4 regions of the Thioalkalivibrio sp. ALE19 genome follow, and region 2 is predicted to be linked to each of the others. Evidence: predicted binding sites of a transcription regulator. Region 2 holds the regulator's gene; each other region holds the start of a gene.
The links. Region 2 encodes sigma-54, which starts transcription at its own class of promoters, with help from an activator protein. Its sites were predicted from a motif close to TGGCANGNTNCNTGCTT; they were not measured.
Positions count from the first base shown of each region.

Region 1 (7,774 bases), on a different contig from region 2:
AGCGCGGCAGCTACTCGCTGGGCGAGGGCGTGACCGGCCGGGTGATGAAGACCGGACAGATCGCGCTGATCCAGGACATCGACAACGAGCCGGAATATCTCGCCCGGGCGGTCGACCGCTCGACCCTGCCGCAGGAGACCGTGGCATATATCGGGGTCCCCATCGTGCAGGACGAACAGCCGATCGGCGTACTCGGGGTCCACCGGCTGCGCCGCCGCTCGCGCCAGTTCCAGGACGATCTCAACGTACTGCGCGTTGTCGCCTCCATGATTGGCCAGGTCCTGCGCATCAACCAGCTGATCGCCGAACGCACGGCCGAACTGGTCTCGGAAAACCGCTACCTCAAGAGCGCCCTCGACACCCAGGGGGCGAAATACGGAATCCTCGGCGAGAGCCCCGCCCTGCGCAGCGTCCTCAAGCAGGTCCACCGCATCGCCGACACCCAGGCCACGGTGCTGATCACCGGCGACTCCGGCACCGGCAAGGAGAAGATCGCACGCATGATCCACCGGATCAGCCAGCGCAACGCGCGACCGTTCATCTCCCTGAACTGTGCCGCGATCCCGGCCGACCTGCTGGAATCGGAACTGTTCGGCCACGAGAAAGGCGCCTTCACGGGGGCCTCCAGCGCCAAGACCGGCAAGATCGCCCTGGCCGACGGCGGCACCCTGTTCCTCGACGAGATCGGCGACATGCCGGAGGCGCTGCAGTCCAAGATCCTGCGCGTGTTGCAGGAACGGGTCGTGCAGCCGATCGGGGGATCGCGCGACATCCCGGTGGACGTGCGCGTGGTCGCCGCCACCCACAAGGACCTGCAGAAAGCGGTCAATGCCGGGGAATTCCGGCTCGATCTGTTCTACCGCCTGAACGTAATCCCGCTGCACATGCCCGCGCTGCGCGATCGCGCCAGCGACATTCGCCTGCTCGCACGGCACTTTCTCGACCGTTACACCCACGTCCATGGCTGGAACGTGGTCCTGGACGACGGGGTGATGGAGCGTCTGGAAACCTTCGACTGGCCGGGCAACATCCGCCAGCTGGAGAACGTGCTGGAACGCGCGGTGCTGCTCTCCAGCGAGGGCCGCATCGGCACCGCCCTGATCGACGAGATCCTGCACGAGGAATCGCGCATCAGCCCGGGGCTGCACGCCACCGGTCCCGCCGCTTCCCCGCAACCGGACGCCGCACCATCGCCGGACACCCCGACCTTTCCCGGCACGCACGGCAACGAGGCGCACCCCGACGGGGCGACCGGTCCCGGCATCGTCCGCCCCTACCGCCGGGTGCACGCCTCCGAGGCCGACCAGCTGCGGGACGCGATCGAACGCAGCGGCGGCAACAAGACCCGCGCCGCCATGGACCTGGGCCTCACCCCGCGCCAGCTGCGCTACCGCCTGAAGAAACTGGGACTGGCCTGAGACCCCGTTGCGGACATTGTCGACACTTTGTCCGCAACGGGAGCGGACAAAGTGTCCGCCTCACCCGACCCGTGCTGCCGTACGGCCGTCCCGGAGCGGATCCGGTGAACGGCGTCCAGCTGGCACGGGATCTGCAGAGCATTGGGTGGCAACACTGATCCGACACCAACCGGGAGGCCATCCATGACCCTCAGCAAGACCGAAATGACCGCCACCATCCTCGAAGCCAAGGAGGGCCGGTCCGCGACCTGGGCCGGCATCGCCGAGGCCACCGGCCTGCACGAGGTCTACGTGACCTCGGCCTGCTACGGCATGAATCATCTCGACGCCGAGGCGGCCGACCGGCTCACCGCGTTTCTCGATCTCGGGCCCGACGTGTCGAAGGCCCTGCAGGCGTTCCCGCACAAGCACTGGGACAAGACCATCCCCACCGACCCGGTGATCTACCGCTTCTACGAGGCGATCAACGTGTACGGTGACACCATGAAGGCGCTGATCCACGAGAAGTTCGGCGACGGCATCATGAGCGCCATCGACTTCACCATGGACATCGACAAGGTCGAGGACCCGAAGGGTGACCGGGTGAAGATCACCTGGAACGGCAAGTTCCTGCCCTACAAGAGCTGGTGAACGCCGGCCACTCGCCCTCTCGCCCGCCCGTGGCCGTGGCCCGGGCGCGGCCCTGGCGGCCTTTCCTGCCTGCCCTCTCTGCCCTCCCTGCATTTCCCTGCCCCTCGCGGGAACGAAAGGTTCCCGAATCAAACCGTTGTCTGCACGGACAAGCATCCACCGCCCGGTTCGTAGTAGGCTGACCGGCATGCAATGGCTGCCCCGCACCCTTGTCCTGGCCGTGATGCTGCTCCCGTCCCTCCCGGGCGCGGTCGCCGGCGCTCCGGATGGGGCCACGACAGTGGACATCGGTGTGCTCGCAGTGCGCGAGGCAAGCGCAGCCGAGGCCCGCTGGCAACCGACCGCGGACTACCTGACCGAACGCCTTGGCGAGGATTTCGACGCCCGCTTCCGCATGCGGGCGATGAACTACCCCGAGCTGGAAGACGCGGTTGCGGGGGAAGAGATCGATTTCGTTCTCACCAATACCGGGCACTACGTCCAGCTGGAATACGCCCACGGCATCAGCCGCCTGACCACACTGATCGCGTCACACGAAGGCGAACCGGTCCGGCTGTTCGGCGGCGTCATCTTCACGCGCGCCGACCGCGACGACATCACCGCGCTGGAGGACATCGCCGGCCAGCACCTGTTTGCGGTACAGGAGGGCTCGCTGGGTGGCTGGCATGCCGGGCACGAGGCCCTGCTGGATGCCGGCGTGGATCCGCGCGAGGATCTCGCCGAACTGACTTTCACCGACATGCCGCATGACCGCGTGGTCGAGGCCGTGCTCGACGGCCGCGCGGACGCCGGCACGGTCCGCACCGGCGTGCTCGACCGCATGGCCGGGGCCGGGGCGTTCGAACCCGGCGAGCTGCGGGTGCTGGAACCGCGCGACACCCCCGGCTTTCCGTTCGAGCACACCACCCGCCTGTTCCCGGAATGGCCGTTCTCGCGCATGGAACATGCCGACGAAGCCCTGGCCAACGCGGTGACCGTGGCCCTGCTGGAGATGCCGGAGGGTCACCCGGCAAGCCGGACCGGCGAATATTTCGGCTGGGCCGCACCGCTGTCCTACGCCCCGGCACATGACCTGCTGGAACGCCTGGGCGCCCCGCCCTACGAACGCAACCCGGCCCTGGACCCGCTGCTCTACTGGCGCGAGAACCCGGCGGTCACCATCGCCTTGCTGCTGGGGCTGCTGGCGCTGATGGCCGCAGCGACCCTGCGCTACCACCGGATCAACCGCGACCTCGGGCGCGAGGTGCAGCAGCGCCGCGAGGCCGAGACCCGCCTGCGCCGGCACGAGGCGGAGCTGGCGCATCGCGCCAGCCACGACCCGCTGACCGACCTGCCCAACCGGGTGCTGCTGACCCAGCGCATGCGTTCGGCGATCAACACCAGTGCCGAAGATGGCGGGCGGGTCGCGATCCTGTTCCTGGACCTCGACCGTTTCAAGACCATCAACGACAGCCTCGGCCACCAGGTCGGCGACGAACTCCTGAAGATCCTCGCCGACCGGCTCAAGGATCGGGTACGAGCCAACACCATCGCCCGCCTGGGCGGCGACGAGTTCATCGTCCTGCTGGACGATGTCGAATCACTGGAAGCCCTCGAGGAGCGGGCCCGGGAGATCCTGGCGGTGATCGCCGAGCCCTTCGCGGTGGGCGGGTGGCGCTCGCTGCAGGTCGGAGGCTCGCTGGGGATCACCCTGTTCCCCGATAACGGCGGGTCGCCCGAGGCCCTGATCACCCAGGCGGACGCGGCCATGTACCGCGCCAAGGCCCAGGGCCGCAACACCTACAGCTTCTACAGCGAGGACCTCACCGCCGCCGCCAGCGAGCGCCTGGAGACCGAAAATCATCTGCGCGAGGCCCTGAAGAACGGCCATCTCGAGGTCTTCTACCAGCCGCAGATCGACCTGCGCGAACGCCGCGTGTCCGGGGTCGAGGCGCTGGTACGCTGGCGCGACCCGGACAAGGGGCTGATCTCGCCCGGACGCTTCATCCCGGTGGCCGAAGAAACCGGCCTGATCAGCCCGCTGGGCGAGTTCGTCCTGCGCGAGGCCTGCCGCCAGGTGGTGGAATGGGACCGGCAGGGCCTGCCGGAGCTGTCGCTGGCGGTGAACCTCTCGGCCCACCAGATGAACGACCCCGCACTGGTCGCGCGCGTGCGCGAGGTGCTGGATTCCACCGGGATGGACCCCGGGCGTCTGGTGCTGGAGATGACCGAGACCACCCTGATCCAGGCCGAGGGCTCGCGCGAGGTCCTGCTGCAGCTGAAGGGCCTGGGCGTGGCGCTGGCCATCGACGACTTCGGCACCGGGTATTCCTCGCTGGCCTACCTCAAGCGCTTCAACATCGACTGGCTCAAGATCGACCGGGCCTTCGTGCAGGATCTGCCGCACGACCCCAACGATGCCGAACTGACCGTGACCATCATCAACATGGCCCACAACCTGGGGCTGGAAGTGCTGGCGGAAGGGGTCGAGACCGAAGACCAGCGCAGCTTCCTCCAGACCCGCTACTGCGATGCCTGGCAGGGCTTTCTGTGCAGCCCGCCGGTTCCGGCGAACGAGCTGCCGCAGCTGCTGGAAGACTGCGAGGGCGGGGTGGCCGCCGCCGGCGTCCCGCGCTGAGGGAATCGCCGAGGGACTCGCCGGGGCGCAGGCCGGTGCCGGTCAGCGGGCAAAATCCGCCAGATGCACCGGCTGGCGACGCGGCCCCCAGTCCCCCGGCCGCGCCTCGAACACCCCGGCAACGGCCGCCCCGCAGGCATTGCAGCAGCCATCGGCGGTGAGGTTCCAGTCCGACAGCCGGTACCAGTCGCGACCGATCAACCGCCGACCGCAGGACGGGCACCAGGTGCTCTGCCCATCACGGTCGTGCACGTTCCCCGTATACACGTGATGCAGTCCCCGCTCGCGGGCGATGTTGCGCGCCCGTTGCAGGGTCTCCGGCGGCGTGCGCGGATAGTCGGTCATGCGGAAGTCGGGATGAAACGCGGTGAAGTGCATGGGCACGTCCGGACCCAGGTGCTGATACACCCAGTCGGCCATCGCCACGATCTCGGGATCGCTGTCGTTCTCTCCGGGGATCAGCAGGGTGGTGATCTCGGTCCACACATCGGTCTCGTGCACCAGCCATTCCAGGGTATCCAGCACCGGCTGCAGATGCGCCCCGGTCAGGCGGTGGTAGAAGCGCTCGGTAAACGCCTTGAGATCCACGTTGGCCGCATCCATCGCGGAGAAGAACTCGCCGCGCGCGGCCTCGGTGATGTAGCCCGCGGTGACCGCCACCGTGCGGATCCCGCGCGCACGGCAGGCCGCCGCCACGTCGATCGCGTATTCGTGGAAGATGACCGGGTCGTTGTAGGTGAACGCCACCGAGCGGCATTCCAGCTCCTCGGCCGCCCGCGCGATGGTCTCCGGATCCGCCCGGTCGGCGAGGGTATCGACCTCACGCGACTTGCTGATGTCCCAGTTCTGGCAGAACTTGCAGGCCAGGTTGCAGCCGGCGGTCCCGAACGACAGCACCGGTGTCCCCGGCAGGAAATGGTTCAGCGGCTTCTTCTCGATCGGATCCACGCAATAACCGGAAGAGCGGCCGTAGCTGGTCAGCACGACCTCGTCGTCCAGCCGGGCACGCACGAAACAGGCGCCGCGCTGCCCTTCCTTCAGCTTGCAGAAACGCGGACACAGGTCGCACTGCACACGGCCGTCGTCGAGGGCGTGCCAGTAGCGCGTGGACACCGTGAAGGCGTCGTGCTGCGGAGTGTCGGTCGTACGGCTCATACTCTTGAATGTGGCCCCCGAGGTCCCACAATTCAAGCCATGAGTCCCGATATTGTGGAGCCCGACATGTCCGCCACCGCCGCCATCCGCGAACCCGCCGTCGCCGGGCGCTTCTACCCCGCCGATGCCGCCACCCTGCGGCAGATGGTGGAGGGCTTTCTCGCCGAGGTGGCGTCGCCGGAGGCAGATGCCCCGGCGCCCCGGGCGATCGTCGCCCCGCATGCCGGTTTCCCGTTCTCCGGGCCGGTCGCGGCGGCAGCCTACGCCCGGGTGCGTCCGCTCGCCGGCCGGATCCGGCGGGTGGTCCTGCTCGGGCCCTCGCATCGCGTGCCGTTTCGCGGAATCGCCACCACCGACAGCGCGTACTACCGCAGCCCGCTGGGCGACATCCCCGTGGACCGCGAGGCCGTGGATGCCCTCGCCGGGCTGCCCGGCGTGCAGTCCCTGAACGCCGCCCACGGCCCGGAACACAGCCTGGAGGCGCAGCTGCCGTTCCTGCAGGTGGCCCTCGAGGACTTCCGCCTGGTCCCGCTGGTCGTCGGTGATGCGTCCCCGGACCAGGTCGAGGCGGTGCTCGACCGGCTGTGGGACTACCCGGAGACCCTGGTGGTGGTGAGCTCGGACCTGTCGCATTTCCACGACGAGGCCACCGCGCAGCGCCTGGACGCGGCGACCCAGCAGGTCATCGAGCGCATGGATGACACCGCGCTGGGGCCGGAAGACGCCTGCGGCTGCCGCCCGCTGGCCGGACTGCTGCGGGCCGCGCGACGCCGCGGACTGGGCATTACCACCCTCGACCGGCGCACCTCGGCGGATACCGCCGGCCCGCGCGACCAGGTGGTGGGTTACGGCGCCTGGGCCCTGCAATGACGGTCCCGTTCGAACCCGATACTCCGGCGCGTGAACGGCTGACCGGACTGGCCCGCGACGCCATCCGCCACGCCGCCGGTGACGGCCCCGCGCCCGAGCTCCTCGCGAAGGCGGAACCCGCGCCCCTGAATGCCCCCGGGGCCAGCTTCGTGACCCTCAAGTGCGGGGGCGAACTGCGTGGCTGCATCGGCTCGCTGGAGGCGCGCCGTCCGCTGGCGGAAGACGTGCTGCACAACGCAGTCGCCGCGGCCACCCGCGACCCGCGCTTCCCGCCACTAACCGCGCCCGAACTGGCAGGACTGGAGTACTCGGTGACCCTGCTGGGGCCGTCCGAGCCACTGGAGGCCACCAGTCGCCACACCCTGCTGGACCGGCTGCGCCCGCGCGAGGACGGGCTGATCCTGCAGGCGGGGCCGCGGCGCGCCACCTTCCTCCCGGCGGTCTGGGAATCCCTGCCCGATCCGGAGGCCTTCGTCGACGCCCTGCTGCGCAAGGCCGGCTTGCCGCGCCATCCGTGGCCCGAGGGCCTGCAGGCCTGGCGCTACGGCTCGCTGGAGTTCCCCGGACGCATGGATACGCGCAATGACTCATAGCGCCCGCGCATGCGATCCAGCAGCACCAGCATCGCCGGGGTGAACAGCAGGGTCAGCGGGGTCGCGAACAGCAGCCCGCCGGCGATCGCCGTTGCCAGCTGGATCCAGAAGCCCGTCACCGGTGCACCGATGTAGAAATCCCGGCCGGCGAAATCCACGGTCCAGGCCAGCACCATCGGCAGCAGGCCGAGGATGGTGGTGATCGCGGTCAAAAGTACCGGCCGCATGCGCTGCGCCGCCGCCCGCAGGGCCGCCTCCTGCGCCGTCAGGCCGCGACCGCGCTGGTCGTTGTAGTTATCGATCAGCACGATGTTGTTGTTGACCACGATCCCCGCCAGCGCCAGCACGCCGATCCCGCTCATCACGATGCCGAACGGCTCGCCGCGCGCCAGCAGCGCCAGCAGCACTCCGGCGGTGGAGAACACGATGGCGGACATCACCAGCAGCGCCTGGGAGAACCGATTGAACTGGGTGACCATCATTGCCAGCAT
Region 1 is NZ_AUAG01000013.1:20,656-28,429, reverse strand. It holds gene F787_RS0106695 (sigma-54-dependent Fis family transcriptional regulator) at 1-1,418, shown strand, start outside; gene cynS (cyanase) at 1,602-2,048, shown strand; gene F787_RS0106685 (EAL domain-containing protein) at 2,236-4,665, shown strand; gene amrS (AmmeMemoRadiSam system radical SAM enzyme) at 4,708-5,820, opposite strand; gene amrB (AmmeMemoRadiSam system protein B) at 5,887-6,690, shown strand; gene amrA (AmmeMemoRadiSam system protein A) at 6,687-7,283, shown strand; gene F787_RS0106665 (efflux RND transporter permease subunit) at 7,232-7,774, opposite strand, start outside.
Region 1: the regulator sigma-54 is predicted to act here: its motif matches at 1,539-1,555, upstream of cynS (cyanase).

Region 2 (7,774 bases):
ACGGCCCGCTGGTCCTGGACTGCACCCGCGCACGCCGGGAACTCGACTGGCAACCCCGGGTCACGACCCCGGAGTGCCTCGAGCGCCTGCGGGTCGGCAATCGATAGGGGGCGACCGGACCACGCATGCTGCTGCCGCTGCTCGCCGTCGTCGGTGGTCTCGTGCTGCTCGCCGCCAGTGCCGATCGCTTCGTGTTCGGCGCCGCCGGCCTGGCGCGCGGGCTCGGGGTCTCGCCGGTGCTGATCGGCCTTACCGTAGTCGCCTTCGGCACTTCGGCCCCGGAGATCATCGTCTCGCTGCTGGCCAGCCTGCAGGGAGCGCCGGGGCTGGCGGTGGGCAACGCGATCGGCTCGAACATCGCCAACCTGGGACTGGTACTCGGGCTGGCCGCCCTGATCACCCCGATCGTCGCCGGTCACGGGCTGGTACGACGCGAACTGCCACTGTTGCTGCTGGCCACGCTCGGCGTGCTGTTGCTGCTGCTGGACGGCCGGCTGGCGCGGGCGGAAGGGGTGATCATGCTGGCCGGCCTGATCGCGGTCGTGGTCTGGATGATCCGCGCGGCCCGCCACCCCGGCACGCCCCCGGAGTCCGACCCCGGGCTGGCCCCGCCCCCGCCGGCGGCCACGCCCGGCGGTCTCCCGACCGCCCTGGGGTGGCTCGCCGGCGGTCTGGTGGTGCTGCTGGCGAGCAGCCAGGCGCTGGTCTGGGGGGCAGTCGAGATCGCCACCGCCCTGGGAGCCGGCGAACTGCTGATCGGCCTGACCCTGGTCGCGATCGGCACCAGTCTGCCGGAGCTGGCCACCACCGTGGCCAGCGCGCTGCGGCGCGAAACCGGCATGGCCCTCGGCAACGTCGTCGGCTCCAATCTGTTCAACCTGCTGGCGGTGCTGGCGGTACCCGCCCTGATCGCGCCACTGGCGGTGGAACCCGCAGTGCTGACCCGTGACTATCCGGTGATGCTGGGCCTGACGGTGGCGGTGCTGCTGGCCGCCCGCTTCGGCGCCGGCCGCATCACCCGCTGGCACGGGGCCCTTCTCCTGCTGGCCTTCAGCGGCTACCTTGTGAGTCTCGCAATCACGGCACCGGCATGGATCTGAACCCCGAAACCACCCGCAAGCTCGCCCTCGCGGTCCTCGAAAATGAGGCCGACGCGGTGCGCGGCCTCACCGCGCGCATCGACGACGCCTTCCTCGCGGCCTGCCGGCACATCCTCGCCTGTCGCGGGCGGGTGGTGGTTACCGGCATGGGCAAGTCCGGCCACATCGGCAGCAAGCTGGCGGCCACCCTCGCCTCCACCGGCACGCCGGCGTTCTTCGTGCATCCGGGCGAGGCCAGCCACGGCGATCTCGGCATGATCACCCGCGACGACGTAGTGATCGCCCTGTCGAACTCCGGCGAGACCGACGAGATCCTCACCATCCTGCCGCTGATCCGACGCCTGGACGTCCCGCTGATCGCGATGACCGGCAACCCCGGCTCGCGCCTGGGCACCGATGCCAGCGTACACCTGGATGTCAGCGTGGAACACGAGGCCTGCCCGCTGGGGCTGGCGCCGACCTCCAGCACCACCGCGGCCCTGGCGATGAGCGATGCCCTGGCGGTGGCGGTGCTGGATGCGCGCGGCTTCACCGCCGACGATTTCGCGCGTTCGCACCCCGGCGGGCGCCTCGGGCGGCGCCTGCTGATCCACGTCGGCGACATCATGCATACCGGCGAGGCGATCCCGCGCATCGCACCAGACGCGCCGCTGAAGGATGCGCTGTTCGAGATCACCCGCAAGGGACTGGGACTGGTGATCGTCAGCGACGCCGACGCGCGAATCCTGGGGGTCTTCACCGACGGCGACCTGCGCCGCACCCTGGACCGGGGCGAGAGCCTGGAGACGCTGACCATTGGCGAGGTGATGACCCGGGGCGGGCACACCGCCCGCGCCGACTGGCTGGCCGCGGAGGCCCTGGAGGTGATGGAAAGCCGCCGCATCAACGCCCTCCCGGTCGCCGATGCGGACGGCCGGCTGCAGGGGGTGATCAACATGCACGACCTGCTGCGCGCGGGGGTGGCCTGATGCATGACGACATCGATCTCGCCGGCCTGCAGCGCGGCACCCGACTGCTGATCCTGGACGTCGACGGCGTGCTGACCGACGGCGCGCTGTTTCTCGGCGACGGTGGCGAACAGTACAAGGCCTTCCACAGCCGCGACGGCCACGGCCTGCGCATGGCCATGGACGAAGGCCTGGAGGTCGCGATCCTGACCGGGCGGCAGTCGGCGGTCGTCGAACATCGCCTGCAGGATCTGGGCATCCGCCACTGCATCCAGGGCCGGCGGGACAAGGGGGAGGCACTGGCACAGCTGCTGCAGCAGACCGGGCACCGCGCCGACGAGGCCGCGTTCGTCGGCGACGACGTGGTCGATCTGCCGGCGATGCGACGGGTTGGCCTGGGCATCGCGGTCGGCGACGCCCATCCGTTCGTGCGCCAGCACGCGCAATGGGTCACCACGGCCGGTGGCGGGCGCGGCGCGGTCCGCGAAGTCTGCGAGGACCTGCTGGCCGCGCGCGGCCGCCTTGAGACCGTGCTCGAAAGCTACCTGCAAGCATGACCCCGGATCCGCGCCGCGCCCCGCTCGCCGCCCGGCTGCTGGCCGCCGGATGCCTGCTCGCCGGGCCGGCAGCGGCCGAGCCGCCCGCCGAACCCGCGGCCGACGCGGAACCCACGCTGCAGATCGAGGGGTTTACCGCGCATGTCACCGGCGAGGACGGGCGGCCCACCCACCGCCTGCAGGGGTCGCGGCTGCGCGAATACGACCGGGATGCGGTCCAGTTCATCGATGACCCGGAGCTGGATCTGCTGGACCAACGGGGCCTGAACTGGACCTGGCGCGCCCCGCGCGCGGCACATCAGCCCGATCGCGAACTGCTGCATACCTTCGGCCACACCCGCGGCGTGCGCCCCGAACGCGACGCGCGCGTACGCACGGTGATCGAGTCGCGCGACGTGCGCGTGGCGCTGGACACCCGGCTGACGACCTCGTCGGCCCCGAGCACCCTGGAACAGCCGGGACTGTTCCAGCGGGGTACCGGCCTGCGCGCCGACCCGCAAGCGGATACCATTGAGCTGCTCGCCGAGGTCTACACGCTGTACAGCGACCTGCCGCAGGAGGACCGCCCGGAATGAACCCGGCCACAACCGAACATCGCCGCGCGGGCATCCGCCGACCGGCCCCGCTGCTTGCCGTGGCGGGCATACTCGCAGTGTTCCTGGCGGCCCCGCCGGCGACCGGCCGCGAGGATGCCCTGCCGGTGGAGATCACCGCGGACCACGCCGAGATGGACGAACGCGCGGGCACAGGCACCTACACCGGCGACGTGATCGTGGTGCGCGGCGATGCCACCCTGGAGGCGGACCGCGTGATCGTGCACATGCGCGAGCGCCGCCCCTACGAGATCGAGGCCCACGGCGAGCCCGCACGCCTGGAGTCGCCCGATCCCGAGACCGGCGAGACGCGCATCGCCGAGGGGCTGCGCATCGACTATTTCCTCGACGAGGAACGCGTGATCCTGACCGAACGGGCACGCGTCATCACCGCCGCCGAGGATGCCCGCGGGCAGCGCATCACCTACGATCTCGAACGCGACGTGATCCGCGCCGAACGCGGCGACACCGATGACGAGCGCGTGCACATCCGCCTGCAGCCACGCGAGGACGATCCATGACCCCCGCGGCCGACGGCCATCTGGTCGCCCGCGAGCTGAGCAAGCGCTATGGCCAGCGTACCGTGCTGGACGCGATGGATGTGGACCTGGTGCCCGGCGAAGTGGTCGGCCTGCTGGGACCCAACGGGGCCGGCAAGACCACCTGCTTCTACAGCCTGGTCGGACTGATCCGGCCCAATACCGGGCGCATCACCCTGGGCGGGCGCGACATCACCCGGGCGCCCATCCACGAACGCGCCCGCGCCGGGCTGGGCTATCTGCCACAGGAGGCCTCGATCTTTCGCCGCCTGTCGGTCGAAGACAACCTGCAGGCGGTGCTGGAACTGCGCCCGGAACTCGACCGCCACGAGCGCCGCCGCATCGGCGACGCCCTGATCGAGGAATTCCAGCTGGAGACCGTGCGCCACAGCCCCGGGATCGCGCTGTCCGGAGGCGAGCGGCGGCGCGCCGAGATCGCCCGCGCGCTGGCCGGCGATCCGCGGTTCATCTGTCTGGACGAACCGTTTGCCGGGGTCGATCCGATCTCGGTCGGCGAGATCCAGGAAGTCATCCGCCACCTGGCCGAACGCGGCATCGGCGTACTAATCTCGGATCACAACGTACGCGAGACCCTGGGCATCTGCCATCGCGCGTACATCCTCAGCGAGGGGCGCCTGCTGAGCGCGGGCACGCCGGACGAACTGCTGGCCGACGCCCGCGTGCGCGAGGTCTACCTCGGCGAAAACTTCCGCCTGTGACACCGACCGCCGCACCGGGGCGGTGCACAAGCCCGCAGCAAGGGATTACTATTCACTTATGGTGACCAACGCCTTTCCCAACTCATGCTGAAGCCCGGGCTGAATCTGCAGCTCGGTCAGACGCTGACCATGACGCCGCAGCTGCAGCAGGCCATCCGGCTGCTGCAGCTGTCCACGCTGGAGCTCCAGGCCGAGATCCAGCAGGCGCTGGAAAGCAATCCCATGCTGGAACAGGCCGAGGATGACGAACTCGGTGCCGACGCGGGGGACACCGCGGACACCGACAGCGACGCGAACACCGACGACGGCGAGAGCGGCAGCGACGCCGCCGGCACCGGCGAAACGGTGGATGCCGGCGGCTCGGAGGACATCATCCCCGACGAGCTGGTGACCGACAGCCGCTGGGAAGACATCTACGACGCCAGCGCCAGCCCGCGCGGTCTGGACGACCGCGACCCGCTGGAGAACACCTCGGACGACGACGGCGGCGGGCTGCAGGATCACCTGCTGTGGCAGCTGCATCTGTCGCACCTGACCCCGCGCGACCAGCGCATCGGCGCCGCCCTGATCGACACCATCAACGGCGACGGCTACCTCGAGGGCGACGTCGAGACCCTGGCCGAGACCATCAGCCGGAGTGAAGACCCCCCCGTCGACACCGACGAGGTCGAGGCCGTACGCCACTGGTTGCAGCACTGCGACCCGCTGGGGGTCGGTTCGCTGGATCTGCGCGAGTGCCTGGAGGTCCAGCTGGGCGAGCTGGCGCCGGACGCGCCCTCGCGCGAGGCGGCGCGCGCGCTCCTGGAACACGGCATGGACGCCCTTGCCCGGCGTGACTACAAGGCCCTGCAGCGCCAGAGCGGCGTACGCGATGGCGACGAACTGGCCGCGGCGCTGGACCTGATCCGCACGCTCAACCCGCGCCCCGGCGCCCAGATCAGCTCGACACCGCCGGAATACGTGGTCCCGGATGTCTACGTGCGTCATACCGACCGGGGCTGGCAGGTCGACCTGAATCCCGAGATCGCCCCGCGCATTCGCATCAACGACCTCTACGCCGGCATGGTCCGCCAGGTCTCCGATGCCCGCGACAGCGCCTTCATGCGCGATCAGCTGCAGGAGGCGCGATGGTTCATCAAGAGCCTGCACAGCCGCAACGACACCCTGCTGCGCGTGGCGCGAGCGATCGTCGAACGCCAGCAGGGGTTCCTGGAACACGGCGAGGTGGCGATGCAGCCGCTGATCCTGCGCGACATCGCCGAAGCCCTGGAGATGCACGAGTCCACGATCTCGCGGGTCACCACGCAGAAATACATGCACACCCCCCGCGGGGTGTTCGAATTCAAGTATTTCTTCTCCAGTCACGTGGGCACCAGCGACGGCGGGGAATGCTCCGCGACCGCGATTCGTGCCATGATCCGCGAACTCATCGAAGAGGAAACGCCGGGCAAACCGCTCAGCGATTCCCGCCTCGCCCAGATCCTGGCGGATCGGGGCATCAACGTGGCCCGGCGTACCGTGGCCAAATACCGGGAGGGCATGAACCTGCCATCCTCCAGCGAGCGCCGCCAGATGGCCGCCATGCCGACCGGAAGCAAACCGAAAGGAGCCTGACCCATGCAGATCAATCTCACCGGACACCACGTCGACATCACCGACGCCCTGCGCGACTACGTCAACGAGAAATTCCAGAAGCTGGAACGCCACTTCGACAAGGTGATCGACGTGCACGTGGTGCTGAACCACGAGAAGACGCAGAAGCTGCACAACAAGGCGGAAGCGAATCTGCAGGTCAGCGGCAACCACATCCACGCCGAGGCCAGCCACGATGACATGTACGCCGCCATCGACGGCCTGATCGACAAGGTCGACCGCCAGCTGATCAAGCACAAGGAGAAGGTCAAGGATCATCATCGCGCCGAGGGCGCCCAGCGCAACCGCGAACAACCCGAGTAAGCCGATGAATCCGGCCGAGCTCATCACCCCGGAGCGCATCGGACTGGAAACCGACTGCTCCAGCAAGAAACGAGCGCTGGAAACCCTCGCCGATCTGCTGGTGGACGGGGCCGCGGACGGACTGGCGGCCAGTGCCGCGTTCGAAGCCATGTCGGCCCGCGAAAAACTGGGCTCCACCGGGCTCGGCCATGGCGTGGCGATCCCGCACGGCCGTCTCGCCGAGCTGGATACGCCCCGCATCGCGGTCCTGCGTCTGGATCAGGGCGTGGATTTCGAAGCCATGGACCACGAACCGGTGGACATCCTGATCGCCCTGCTGGTGCCGGAAGAGGCCACCAGCGAACACCTGGACCTGCTGGCCCAGCTCGCGCGCGGGCTGTCGCAGCCGGACACCCTCGCCGGCATCCGGCGCGCCGCGGACAGCGCGGGGGTCCAGCAGGCCCTCACCCGGGCCCTGGGAGATACCTGACCATGGCCGACCGGGCGGAAGCGGCAGCCGACGGCACCGCGAGCAACATCACCATCGCCGCGCTCACGCGGGCGATGGGGAGCCGTCTGGACCTGCGCTACGTCCACGGAGAGGAGGCCGCGGGCGACCGCGAACTCCTGGGATTCGGGGATGGCGACCTGCCGCTGGCCGGCCACCTGAACCTGATCCGCCCCAACCGCATCCAGGTCATCGGCGACTACGAGGCCCGCTACATCGCCGGCCTGTCCGACGAGCAGCGTGACCACCTGGTGCTGGAAATGGCCCGCACCGGTACTACCATGGTGATCTTCGCCGAGGACACCTGCCCGTTCCCGCGCATGCCGCAGACAGGTGACGACCCCCTGCCGGTGATCCTGTGCACACGCACATCCTCGCACGAAGTCATCGCGCTGCTGCGCTATTTCCTGCAGCAGCGCCTCGCCCATTTCGAGGTGCGCCACGGGGTGTTCATGGAGATCCTCGGGATCGGTGTACTGATCTCGGGGGCCTCCAGCGTCGGCAAGAGCGAGGTCGCACTCGAGCTGATCTCGCGTGGCCACCGGCTGATCGCCGATGATGCCCCCGAGTTCGCGCGCATTGCCCCCGATATCGTGCGTGGACACTGCCCCGCCCTGCTCCAGGATCTGCTCGAGGTGCGCGGCCTGGGCGTGCTCAACATCCGCGCGATGTACGGCGACTCGGCGATCAAGGGCGGCAAGTATCTGCGCCTGATTATCGATCTGCGCGATCACAACGAGCCCTCGCCGGTGCCGGACGATCGCCTGAACGGGCGCCGCGGCGAGAGCGAGATCCTCGGCCTGCGCATCCCGCTGGTCAGCCTGCCGGTGGCGCCGGGGCGCAACATCGCGGTCATGATCGAGGCCGCGGTCCGCA
Region 2 is NZ_AUAG01000001.1:54,424-62,197, forward strand. It holds gene F787_RS0100275 (NAD-dependent epimerase/dehydratase family protein) at 1-107, shown strand, start outside; gene F787_RS0100280 (calcium/sodium antiporter) at 126-1,100, shown strand; gene F787_RS0100285 (KpsF/GutQ family sugar-phosphate isomerase) at 1,091-2,068, shown strand; gene F787_RS0100290 (HAD family hydrolase) at 2,068-2,604, shown strand; gene lptC (LPS export ABC transporter periplasmic protein LptC) at 2,601-3,179, shown strand; gene lptA (lipopolysaccharide transport periplasmic protein LptA) at 3,176-3,718, shown strand; gene lptB (LPS export ABC transporter ATP-binding protein) at 3,715-4,455, shown strand; gene F787_RS0100310 (RNA polymerase factor sigma-54) at 4,540-6,069, shown strand; gene hpf (ribosome hibernation-promoting factor, HPF/YfiA family) at 6,073-6,411, shown strand; gene F787_RS0100320 (PTS sugar transporter subunit IIA) at 6,416-6,880, shown strand; gene hprK (HPr(Ser) kinase/phosphatase) at 6,883-7,774, shown strand, end outside.

Region 3 (5,089 bases), on a different contig from region 2:
CCACCCGCAGCCGACGTATGAACCCCGCATCCGTGTCTTCGGGACAGGGCATGAGAGGCCGGTGAGGAGAACCCCTGGCGCTCCTATGAGGCATCCCTTCCCCGGAAGGGCTGACCCTCGCCCGTAGAGAAGGGCAGCTCCGCGACGAAGTGAAGTCCGGTCGGTAACCAACCCGCGTATATCAGAGTGATCCACCGTCGCAATCCGCTTCTCGTGCCCTGCCTCGAAGGCATGGAAAACAGGAGGTCTCGATCGAACACTACAGCCAACCGTTGACAGGTCAATCCATATCAGGAGGCCAGCCCCCTGGCCGATCGGGCATGTCCAGCACCCCCACGCGCAGGGGACTGCGCTGCTCGTGTCGACGGTGGCTTGCGCCGGGGACACCAGCACGCGCAGGGGACTGCGCTCCTGCGTGGGGGAAGAAGGATTATTGGCCGGGCAGCGGGGACATACAAGAGCGATTACGAGCCGGGGCGACAATCCCGATGGGCACACTCGGGAATACCCGCAAACTGACCAACGTTGTCACTCAGGGTGACAAATTTCGTCACCCGAGACTGACAATCGCCGTCACACTCGGGGTGAATGAGTTGGCACGGAATGTGATTGGCTGTTCAAAAAAAGGACCAGCGCTATGCGGCTTATCCCACAGAAAGGCTTCACCCTCATCGAACTGCTCATGGTGGTTGCCATTCTGGGCATCCTGGTGGCGATCGCCACGTACTTCTACGGGGAGTACCAGATCCGCGCCCAGCTGGCGGAAGCCGTAACCCTCGGCACCACTGGCCGCACCGCGGCCGAAGAGTTCTATAACGCCCGTGGGCGTCTCCCGGAATCCAACCGATCGGCCGGCATGGTGCGGCCCGAGAGCATCTCGGGTTCGTACGTGACTGCCGTATCGGTCAGCCCCGATCGGCTCATACGCGTCCGCCTGGGAAACGACGTGAACGCACGCGTCAGGGGTGACCACCTGCTCCTGTCCGCCGTCACCAGCGAGGGAGACAGCCTGGTCTGGCGCTGTCGCGGGGATTCCGCAGCTACGAGCCGCCTGCTGCCGGCGAGCTGCCGAGAATGATATTGGTCCGCTTTCGCGGTTGCTTTCCTGGCATCACAATTGCATCATTGTTCGCGGGGTCTTCACCACCCTACCGAGCTCAACACCATCAGGAGTACAAATCATGAAAAAACAGGTTCAAAAGGGTTTCACCCTGATCGAACTGATGATCGTCGTGGCGATCATCGGCATCCTGGCCGCCATTGCCCTGCCGGCCTACCAGGACTACACCATCCGCGCTCAGGCCTCCGAAGGCATGTCGCTGGCTTCCGGTGCCCGTACGTCGGTCTCCGAGTTCTACAGCCAGCGCGGGCGCTTTGCCATTACAAACGATTCCTCCGCCAACCGCTCCTACGGGCTTGCACAACCGCAATCCATCAGCGGCTCGTACGTTGCCGGGATTAGCGTCACGCCTGCGACCGACTCCGGCAATGCCACCGAGGAGGATGGCGGCGCGGGTGTTATTCGCGTGCTTTACGGCAATGACGTTAATGCGGAAATCCGCAACCAAAGCCTCGTCTTCTCTGCCGTGACGGCCCGTGGCAGCATCGACTGGGTCTGCCGTGCGTTTGATGGCGACGACGGCAACGACATGGGGGGTGACGGTCTTGCTGAAGTAGGTGACGACCAGGATGAAGGTGGAGTCGCTGACAGCTATCTGCCGGCCGACTGCCGCAGCTGATCCGTCAATCAGTTGATGGACGAAGCACCCCGCCCCGCGGGGTGCTTTTTTGTGTCTCGACCATACAGCAACCAATGACCCAGTCGATCTTCAAGCTGGGCGCCATCCTCGCGATCGCGCTCATCACACTCGTCGCATATGCCCCCGGCTGGACCGGTGGCTACGTCTTCGATGACATTCCCAACATCGTCGAGAACGATGCCCTGGCGATGGAAAGCCTGTCCCCCGGCGAACTCTACCGGGCCTCTTTCTCCAGCGACGCGGGCCGCCTGCATCGTCCGGTCGCCATGTTTACCTTCGCCGTGGAGCGGCATTTCTTCGGCCTGGACGCCATGCCGATGAAGATCACCAACACGGTGATCCACGCCCTCAACGCCCTGCTCCTGGCGACCCTTTTCCTTCTGATCGTTCGGCAGCTGGAACGGCGCCAGTTGCAACGAACCGGACAGGGGCTCTCTCTCATCCCCGGGCTGCCACTGTTCGCGCTGGCAGTCGCCGCCGCCTGGGCACTGGCCCCCATCAACCTCACCGGCGTGCTGTTCGTGGTCCAGCGCATGGAGGCCCTGGCCACGCTGTTCATGCTGGCGGGCCTCATCGGTTATGTACTGGGCCGCCAGAGGATTGCCCATGGCGACGAGTTCCGGGGGTGGCTGATTCTTCTGGGCAGTCTCGGTGCCGGTGGCGCACTCGCAGTGCTCAGCAAGGAAAGCGGCGTCATGCTGCCCGTGTTCGCGCTGCTGCTCGAATGGCTGCTGTTCGGGTTCGGCGAGCGTGGTTCCACGACACGCCGCCGCCTTATATCGCTGTTCGGGCTCATCGTGATTCTGCCGGCCGTTGTCGGAGGCTGGTCCGTGCTGCCCAATGACCCGTCTCTTCCCAACCGTCCGTTTACCCTGGAAGAACGCCTGTGGACGCAGGTCCACGCGCTGTGGTTCTACCTCGCGAACATCGTGATCCCGTCCCCCGGCTCCCTGGCCCTCTATCACGACGCCTTTCCCCTCGCCCGGTCCTGGAAGGAACCATGGACCACGCTCCCGCTGCTGCTGGGCCTGCTGGGCCTGATCGCGGGGGCATTCCTGGTTGCCCGTCGGCTCCCGCTGGTGACACTCGGCATTCTGTGGTTCTTCATCCCCCATCTGCTGGTTTCCACGGTCATCCCGCTGGAACTCGTCTTCGAGCATCGCAACCATATGGCCTCGGCCGGCCCCCTGCTGGCGGTGTTTGCGCTGGTTCTGCAGGCCCGCTCGGGGGACTCGCTACGCAATGCCCGGATGGCACTGGTCATCGGCCTCATCGCGGTTTACGGGTTCCTCACGTTCCTGCGTGCCAATGAATGGAGCGATCCGTACCGCCAGGCCTATTTCGAAGCCACGCGGCACCAGGACTCGCCCAGGGCTGGATACGAACTGGCGCATCGGCTGCTGGCTCCCGGGCTGGAGACGGGCGATCCACTCTTTGGAGTGGCGATGTCGCAACTGCAAGATGCCACCACCCACCCCAACGCGGGGCTTCTGCCCCATTACCGGCTGATCGTGGAGCACGCCCGACGGGATCTGCCAGTGGACCCGCAATGGCAACAACAAATGGCGGCCTATATTCGGGAGAACGTGTTAACGCCTCAGGACATCAATGCCCTCCACGGCCTGCTGACACTCAAGATGGATGGAGATCTGTCCGCCCAGCAGGTGGACCTGGAGCATCTGATCGACCTGGCCGTTCAGACCCAGTCCCGGATGACCCTGCAGGCAGTGCAAGCCAACTATCTGCTCAATATCCCTGGCGACTTCGAGCAGGGCGAGAGCCTGCTTCTGGAAATGGCCCTGCATTCCCCCGACAACCCGCAGGCCTGGGCCAACCTTGCTCAGTTCCAGATCTCCACGGGGCAGTACGGCCATGCCGAACACAGCCTCCGTCGCCTTGACGAAGTTGATCGATTCAACCGCATGGAAGACACCGCCCGCGATCTCCGCGACCTGCTCGACCAACATCGCCATGCAGAGCAGAGCGGACCGGGCGCCCCTCGGCTGATTGAGGTGCAGCCATGAGCATCCGGACCGGCAAATCATTGAGCCTCGGGCACCGCGATATCCTGCTTCTGACGCTGTTGGCGGCTTCCCTCCTGCTGCTCACGTGGGTGGTTTACCGCCCGGGCCTGTCGGGCAATTTCATCTTCGACGATCTGAGCAACCTGGCCGTACTGGGCTTCTACGGCACCATCGACAACCTGCAGGCATTCTGGCTGTACGTGCTCTCGGGCTTTGCCGGCCCCACCGGGCGCCCGGTGGCGATGGCCTCGTTCCTGATCGATGCGCGCAACTGGCCGGCGGACCCGGAGCCGTTCAAGCACACCAACGTGCTGATCCATCTGGCCATCGGCGTGGTGCTGTTCGGACTGCTGAACCGGCTGGCACGGGCGCTGGACGCGGACGCCCGCACCGCCGCGCTGGTGGCCCTGCTGGCCACGGCCCTGTGGCTGCTGCACCCGCTGTGGGTCTCCACCACGCTGTACGTGGTGCAGCGCATGGCGCAGCTCGCCACGCTGTTCGTGCTGGCCGGGCTGTGGCTGTACGTCCGGACGCGGCTGGTACACCCGCCCGAGGTCCGCCCGGCCACGGTGCTCGGCATGGCCGGCGGCATCGGCGGGTTCGGCCTGTTGGCGGTGCTCTCCAAGGAAAACGGGGCCCTGCTGCCGCTGCTGGCGCTGGTGCTGGAAGGGACCATCCTGGCGGCCCATGCGCGGCGCCACCGCCTGCAGCCGACCCGCGGGTTTGTCTGGTGGCGGCGGATCGTACTGGGGGTTCCGATTGCGCTGCTGATGGCCTATCTGGCCACGCGCGCCGGTGCGCTGCTGAGCGACGACCCGGGCACGCGCGGTTTTACCGCGCTGGAGCGCCTGCTCACCCAGGGCCGCATCCTGTGGGATTACGTGGGCCACCTGGCACTGCCCCGTCCGGTCACGGGCGGAGTCTTTCAGGATCACATTGCGGTCTCCACCGGCCTGTTCAACCCGTGGACCACGGCGCTGGCCTGGGCGGCCTGGATTGCCCTGGGCGCGATGGCCATTGTGTGGCGGTTGCGCTTCCCCGCGCTGGCGGCCGCCATCCTGTTCTTTCTGGCCGCGCATCTGCTGGAATCCAGCTTCATCCAGCTGGAGCTGTACTTCGAACACCGCAACCACCTGGCCGCCGCCCTGCTCGGCCTGCCGCTGGCGCTGGCCTGGCTGCGCTGGAAACGGCCGGATGCGCTCACCCGCACGCTGGTGCCCCTTCTGGTCGTGGCCGCGCTGGCCCTAGTGACCGCGCTGCGCGCGGACCTGTGGGGCAGCCCCTTCCAGCAGGCCCGTGCCTGGG
Region 3 is NZ_AUAG01000051.1:404-5,492, reverse strand. It holds gene F787_RS0113810 (pilin) at 638-1,078, shown strand; gene F787_RS15825 (pilin) at 1,182-1,739, shown strand; gene F787_RS15820 (tetratricopeptide repeat protein) at 1,814-3,784, shown strand; partial or broken gene F787_RS0113795 (hypothetical protein) at 3,781-5,089, shown strand, end outside.
Region 3: the regulator sigma-54 is predicted to act here: its motif matches at 1,107-1,123, upstream of F787_RS15825 (pilin).

Region 4 (7,774 bases), on a different contig from region 2:
TTGCTCACCCCGAACAGCGGCCGCCCGCCACGGGTCGCCTCGCCGCCAAAGGCTTCCAGGGTCCCCAGATTCAGGTCCGAGTCCTTGTTGGTGCTGGTGGACGACGATTTCTGCGCGTCGGTGCTCTCCGCCAGGACCACGGTCAGGATGTCGCCGACCCGGGCAGCCTTGGGATCGGTAAACAGGCCGTGCGAATGCGAAGCCTGATAGATGCTGCCGTTGTTCTGGGCCTGCGGGACCGGTTCCGGCGGCTGCACGGCGTGATACTCGGGCGCATCGCCGGGGGTGGTGTCGTGCGGCATGCTGGCGCAGCCGCCGAGCAGGACCAGGGCCAGCGGAGCCAGCCAGCGAGCGAGGGGAAGCGTCGCGCGGTTCATGTGATCACCCGATGGTCTGGTTGATGAACTGCAGCGACTGGTCGGCGCTGGAGATGGCCTTGGAGTTGACCTCGTAGGCCCGCTGGGTCTCGATCATGTTCACCAGCTCCTCGGCGATATTCACGTTGGAGGTCTCCAGCGAGCCCTGGATCACCGTGCCCACGCCGTTGAGCCCGGGGTTGGCCTGCTGCGCCACGCCGGAAGCCGCGGTCTCCTTGAAGATGTTCTCGCCCACCGCCTCCAGGCCCGCGGGGTTCACGAAGTCCGCCAGCTGGATCTGCCCCAGGTCCACCGGTTCGGCCTGTCCCGTAATGCGCGCGGTCACGGTGCCGTCCTTGCCGATGTCGATCGACTCGGCATCATCCGGCACGAACAGGCCCGGCTGCAGCGGATAGCCGTTGGACATCACCACCTGGCCGTCGGAATTGACCTGGAAGCTGCCGTCACGGGTATAGCCGATGTCACCGTTGGGCATCAGCACCTGGAAGAAACCGTCGCCCTCGATGGCGACGTCCAGCGAGTTCTCGGTCTGCTGCAGGTTGCCCTGTTCGAACATCTTTTCCGTGCTGACCGTGCGCACGCCGGTGCCGATCTGCAGGCCCGAAGGCAGCTGCTGATCCTGGGTCGCCTGCGCGCCCGGCTGGCGCACGGTCTGGTAGATCAGGTCCTCGAATACCGCCCGGTCCTTCTTGAAGCCGGTGGTGCTCGAGTTGGCCAGGTTGTTGGCCACGGTCGACATGCGCGTGTCCTGCGCGTCGAGTCCGGTCTTGGCGATCCACAGTGCCTGGTTCATGGCGTTTCTCCTGTCAGTCGGGGCCGCGTCGGGATCATCCCGGTCAGCCCATGCCGAGCAGCCGGTTGCTGCTCTGTTCCAGCGTGTTGGCGGTGTCCATCATCTTGATCTGGGTCTCGAAGGTTCGCGACAGCTCGATCATTCGCGTCAGCGCCTCGACGGTGTTCACGTTGCTGCTCTCGAGCGTGCCGGATACCAGCGTCACGTCCGCGTCTGCCGCGGCCTCTTCACCGTCCGGCAGGCGGAACAGTCCGTCCTCGCCCCGTTCGAGATCCTCGACATCCGGATTGACCAGACGGATGCGCTCCACCGCCGCGAGGGCATCCGCCGGGGCGCCCTGGGGCCGGACGCTGATGGTCCCGTCGGTGCCGATCTCCACCTTCTCCGCCGGCGGAATCGCGATCGGCCCGCCGTCACCCATCACCTGCATCCCGTCCGCGGTGCGCAGCAGACCGAAGCCATCCACCTGCAGGTTGCCGGCGCGGGTATAGCCTTCCTGCCCGTCCGGCCCCTGCACGGCGATGAAGCCCTCGCCCTGGATGGCCACGTCCAGATCACGCCCCGTACTGCGCAGCGTCCCGTGAGAGAAGTCGGCCGCCTCGTTCCCCACCTGTACGTAGTCGCGCGTGTCGTAGACCGGGCCGCGCACCGGGACGGTGTCCGCGGTGGCAAGTGCCTGCCGGAAGCCGTCGGTATTGGCGTTCGCCAGGTTGTGATTGTTGACGGCCTGGGCGTGCTCGACCTCCCGGGCCCCCGACATCGCGATGTAGAGAAAACGATCCATGGTTCGGCCTCCCGCAGGATCCTCCGGTTACCGCCCTAGCGGATGTTGATGATGGTCTGGGTCACGGTGTCGGCCGTGGAGATCGTCTGGGAATTGGCCTGGAAGTTGCGCTGAGCGGTGATCAGGTTCACCAGCTCCTGTGCGATATCCACGTTGGAGGCCTCGAGGGCCCCGGCCTGCAGCAATCCCGTACCGGCCGCTCCCGGGGCATTGACCGTCGGCCCGCCGGAAGCAAAGGTCTCCGCCCAGTTGTTGTTGCCCAGCTGCTCCAGGCCCTGGGGATTGTCGAAGTTCGCCAGCACCACCTGGCCCAGCACGTCCGACTGGCCGTTGCTGTAACGCGCGAACACCACCCCTTCGTTGTCGATGTCGATGTCGGTCAGCGTGCCGGGGGCATAGCCGTCCTGGCTCAGGTCGCTGACACCGAAATCGGTGCCGTACTGGGTCGTGCCGGCAAAGTCGATCTCGATCTCGGTGCCGTCATCAAATGCATCACCGGGATCGAAGGTGAACGTCGCATCGTCATCCGGCATCTCGTCGAAATCCAGTTCTCCGTTGGCATCAAAAACCAGCTCCTTGGGATCGTTCTCGTTAACCACCTCGCCGTTGACCGCGACGTAGGCCTCCCACTCGTTGTCATCCACCTTCGTGAAATACACCTCGGCGTCCTGGGCCTCGCCCTGGCCGTTGTACACCGTCAGCGAAGTGGAGAAGTTGTAGCTGTCCGGCACGGCCGCGCCGTTGTCGGTCTCGAAACCACCCGCAATAACCTCGGCGTCGGAACGCAGATTCAGCTGGGCGTCGATCTCCTCGGTGCGCCGCGGCGCGCCCTCGCCCGTGTCCAGCCGCAGATTGCCGGGGGTACCGCCGAGATCCGCCGGCTCCGCATCGCCGTCCTCGGCGACATAGCCCTGCAGGTTCTGGCCCTGGCTGTTGACGAGGAACCCGTCGCGATCGACCTGGAATTCTCCGGCGCGGCTGTACACCGTGTTGCCACGGTCATTGAGCTGGAAGAACCCCTCTCCGTCGATCGCCAGATCCAGTCCGTTTTCGGTGAATTCCGTCTGACCCTGGGTAAACTGCTGGGTCACCGCCAGCAGGCGCGAACCCGCGCCTACGGTCGTCTGGTTGGTGCCGCCGAACGACTGGGCGTAGACATCCCCGAACTCCGCGCGCGACTGCTTGAACCCCGTGGTCCCGGCGTTGGAGACATTATTGCCGGTCACGTCCAGATCGGCCTGGGCCGAGTTCAGTCCGCTCAATCCGATGTTGAAGGGCATGTTCCGTTCCTCCGGTTGTTTTTGTGTCGGGCGTCAGCCGGAAATCCGGCGTACGTCCGAAAAATCGATCTCGCCCACGCCTTGCACATTCAGTGCCAGGCCGTTTTTCTCCCCGCCCATGGAGACGCTGTCCACGCGCTGGTTAAGAAAGGTCTCCAGCGATTCGGTGCGCTCCCCGCTGCGCGCGGTCGCCCGTACCTCGTAGACCCCGGCCGGCGCGCGCTGGCCGTTGTCGGTCATGCCATCCCACTGGAAGTCCTGCAGCCCGGCGCCCATCGCGCCGAGATTCATGCGCCGCACGCGCTCGCCGGCCCCGTTCATGATCTCGACCTCCACCGACTCGGCCGAGGCCCCCAGTTCGAACGCGCCGCTCATGCCGCCCTCGGGGCCCAGCTGGCCGAACTCCACCGGCACCAGCACGTCCTTGCCGACCAGGTTGGCGCCCTGCACCGCCTGGTTCTGACCCATCGACTGGGCGAAGCCCTCGAACGACTCGTTCAGCTGCTGAATCCCGGTGACGCTCGAGAACTGCGCCATCTGCGCGATGAAGTCCCCGTTTTCCATCGGCTCGAACGGGTCCTGGTTCTGCAGCTGGGTCGTCATCAGCTTGAGGAAGTCCTCCTGTCCCAGCTGATCCGGCCCGCCTTCCTTCTCCTGACGGTCTCGCTGGGCCTGGCGGTCAGTGCGAATCCCCGCCCCTTCCAGCATGTCGGGTGTCAATCCGTTCATTTCCGGTCTCCTAGCCTTGTCCGCCCATCTGCAGCGTGCGCATCATCAACTGGCGGGTGGTGTCCATGACTTCGACGTTGGCTTCGTAATTGCGCGAGGCCGACATCATGTTGGCCATCTCCTCGACCACGCTGACCGCCGGGCGAAAGATGTAGCCATCGTCGTTTGCCTTCGGGTGATGGGGCTCGTAATGCATCTGCGGCTCGGCATCCGACTCCTCGATCCCGGCCACCCGCACCGGCGTCGCGGTACCGTCGCGGTTGGCCTGGTCCATCGCCGCCTGGAACAGCACGTGTTTCCCGCGATAGGCCTCCTCCGCGCTGCCGGCCGCCGTGTTGGCGTTGGCCAGGTTCGAAGACACCGTATTCAGCCGCGCCGACTGTGCCGTCAGCGCCGAAGCCGAGGTATTGAACAGATTGAACAGATCACTCACGGCAGTGGCCTCCCGTCAGGTTCAGCGATTGCCCCGGAAGGCATCGCGAATGCCGGAAACCCGGCGATTGAGAAATTCGAGGCTGCTCTGGTACTTGACCGAGTTCTCGGCGAACGCGGCCCGTTCCATCTGCGGATCCACGGTGTTGCCGTCCAGAGACGGCTGCGAGGGGATGCGGTACTTGAGCTCGGCCCCGGTGCCCGCGGCGGCCGTCCCCGGATCCTGATGACCGGCCCGGGTCTTGCTGAGCTGCAGCTGGCCACCACCCCCCGAAGCCGCCTCCAGCTGGCTGCGAAAATCCAGGTCCCGCGCCTTGTAGCCGGGGGTGTCGGCATTGGCGATGTTCGAGCTCAGAACCTCCATGCGCTGCGAACGCAGGTTCACCGACTCCGGCAGAATCCCGAGTGCCTTGTCCAGCGATATGCTCATCCCGTTCCGTCCGGCCCGCGCATGGCGGGCATCCGTTGCCTGACCACGACGATGCAATCGCCGTGCCATTGGCTGCCGGCAAAAGGGGAAAAGGATTGGGAGGGACGCCGGCGCGCGGTCGGCCACGCGGCGAATCACCGCGTCGGAAACGACCGCCGGGCCCGTTGCAGGCCCGGCGCGGGCGGGGTTCAGCCCTTCAGACGCAGGACCGAACCGTACTCGGTGCGCACGGTTTCGTAGGCCTTGCTGTAGGGGCCGACCGTCTCGGAAGCGCCAAGAAACAGATAGCCACCGGGGTTAAGCTGCTTCGCAATACCGTCAAGGACCTGACGCTTGGTCTCGGCGGAGAAATAGATCAGGACGTTACGGCAGAACACGATGTCGAACTTGCCCAGCGCCGCGTAGCTGTCGACCAGATTGAGTTTCTGGAACCGGCAGCGGCGCTGCACCTCGGGGATGATCTTGTGCCCCTCGGGCACGGTCTGGAAGAACCGGGACCGCCGCGACTCGCTCAGCCCGCGCACGATGCTCAGACCGTCATAGACTCCCTTGCGGGCGTCTTCCAGCACGCCCTCGGACAGGTCCGTGCCGAGAATGCTGACGGGCACCACCCGGCGCGGGCGCGAGGCCTCCCATTCCGAGACCACCATCGAGATGCTGTAGGGCTCCTGGCCACTGGAACACCCGGCCGACCAGACCTTGATCGACGACCGAGTGGACGCCAGCTCCGGGAGGATCACGTGGCGCAGGATCTCGAACGGAAAACCGTCGCGAAACCAGGAGGTTTCGTTGGTGGTCATCGCGTCGATCACGCGCGTGCGCAGCTTCGGGCTGGGCGCCTTGCGCAGCGCGTGCAGCAGTTCCGGCACGTCCTTGTAGCCAAATTCATCCAGCAGGCGGGACAGCCGGCTGGACACCAGGTACTGGCGGCTGTCCCCCAGCACCAGGCCACAGCACTCGGAGAGAAAGCGCGCGAATTCTTCGTAGTCACGGGAATCGATCACGCACACATCTCCGCCTTGACGCGTGCCGGGCCCGTCCGCCGTCCGCTGGTTGTTCGGTTCGATGATTCCATGCCGCCACAGTATAGGGCTTCGAGGCGGCCTTGCGGGAGTCCGCAGCCTGCAAAGGGGCGGCAAGCGCCGGCCACCCGCCCCGGCCGGGCCGGCAACCGTTCGCCCCCGGCAACCACCGACATCTCAGGCGGTCTTGTTGATCTGTTCCAGGATCGCACTGGCCAGTTCGTCCGGGTTGAACTTGGAGAGGAACGCATCCGCACCGGCCCGACGCACCATGTCGGTATTGAATTCGCCGCTGAGCGAGGAATGCAGCAGCACCCGCAGCGGCCGCAGCCGCTCGTTCTCGCGGATCTTTGCCGTCAGGGTGTAACCGTCCATGCGCGGCATTTCGATATCCGAGATCACCAGCTCGACCGTGTCGTGGATCGGACCCTCGGCGGCTTTCTCCTCCAGGTAATCCAGGGCTTCACGCCCGTCCTTGCACAGCACGTAGGGCCACTCGAGCCCCTGGATGGCGCTTTCGATCTGGCGGCGGGCCACCACCGAGTCGTCGGCGATGACGATTTCCCGACGCTCGGGTGTCTGCTCGGCCACTGCGGAACGCACGCTTTCCGACACCTCGGTGGGCAACGGATTGACCAGCGACAGCACGCGCTCCACGTCGATGATCTCCACCAGCTTGTTGTCGAGTTCGGTGACCGCCACCAGAAACGACTCACGACCGGTGCCGCGCGGGGGCGACTTCACCTGGTCCCAGTTGACGTTCACGATGCGATCCACCGCCGACACCATGAAGCCCTGCACCGAGCGGTTGAACTCCGTGATCACAACCTTCTGCTGCCCGTCCGCCCCGGCCCGCGTCGACTGCATGCCCATCGCCCGCGCCAGATCGATGATCGGCACGGTCTTGTCGCGCAGGGTGGTGACGCCCCGCACCACCCCGGCGGACCCGGGAATCTGGCGCAACTGCGGCAGCGGAATCACCTCGCGCACCTTGAACACGTTGATCCCGAAAGTCTGCGTGCCGCCCAGATAGAACAGCAGCAGCTCCATCCGGTTCTGCCCGACCATCTGCGTGCGCTGGTTCACGTCGTCAATAAACTGACTCACGGTTCTCGCCCCCTGGGTTGTTCTCCCTGCTAACGGCCGCGCCGGCGGGAGCTTGAACCACGCATCGGACGCGCAGGACAGGCGCCGGATGCCATGGCACAGAATCTGCATGTATTCCGTGACGAAGACACAGGGTCAACGGTGACCGGACATGCACCTTTTCAAGTTACAGGCTTTGCTCCCGTACCGCAGCCCGGGCCGCAGCGGGGGTGCGCTTCTTCTGATGCTCGCGCTCCTCGCCCCGACCGCGCAAGCGGAGATCGAGCCGGTGCAGAACATTCGTGACAGCGCGGAACGGTTCCTGCACCAGCAGCTTGGGGACCACAACGGCGACGATGTGGAGGTGCAACTCGGTCATGTCGACGACCGCCTGCGCCTCAAGCGCTGCGAAGAACCCCTGGAGGCCTCGCTGCCGCCCGGCGGCCGCCCGAGGGGCAATACCGCGGTCAACATCCGCTGTCCCGGGCCGGTGACCTGGTCGGTGTACGTTCCGGCCACCGTGGAACGCCACGCCGAGGTGGTGGTGGCCCGCCGCAACCTGTCGCGCCAGCAGACCCTGGGGCCGGGCGATCTGCGCATGGAGCGCATCGAGACGTCGCGCCAGGCCAGCCATTATTTCGAGGACGCATCCGAGGTGGTCGGTCTGCAGACCCGCCGCGCGATTCGCCAGGGCCAGGTCATCGGCCAGCAGCACGTTAATGAACGTCAGGTGATCCAGCGCGGCCAGCGCGTTACCATCCTCGCCAACAGCGGCAGCGTCACTATCCGCATGCAGGGCGAAGCCCTGGAGGACGCCACGGCCGGCGACTGGATCCGCGTG
Region 4 is NZ_AUAG01000030.1:12,258-20,031, forward strand. It holds gene flgH (flagellar basal body L-ring protein FlgH) at 1-377, opposite strand, end outside; gene flgG (flagellar basal-body rod protein FlgG) at 382-1,170, opposite strand; gene flgF (flagellar basal-body rod protein FlgF) at 1,214-1,954, opposite strand; gene flgE (flagellar hook protein FlgE) at 1,990-3,234, opposite strand; gene F787_RS0111930 (flagellar hook assembly protein FlgD) at 3,268-3,963, opposite strand; gene flgC (flagellar basal body rod protein FlgC) at 3,974-4,396, opposite strand; gene flgB (flagellar basal body rod protein FlgB) at 4,418-4,825, opposite strand; gene F787_RS0111945 (protein-glutamate O-methyltransferase CheR) at 5,014-5,829, opposite strand; gene F787_RS0111950 (chemotaxis protein) at 6,025-6,954, opposite strand; gene flgA (flagellar basal body P-ring formation chaperone FlgA) at 7,178-7,774, shown strand, end outside.
Region 4: the regulator sigma-54 is predicted to act here: its motif matches at 4,877-4,893, upstream of flgB (flagellar basal body rod protein FlgB).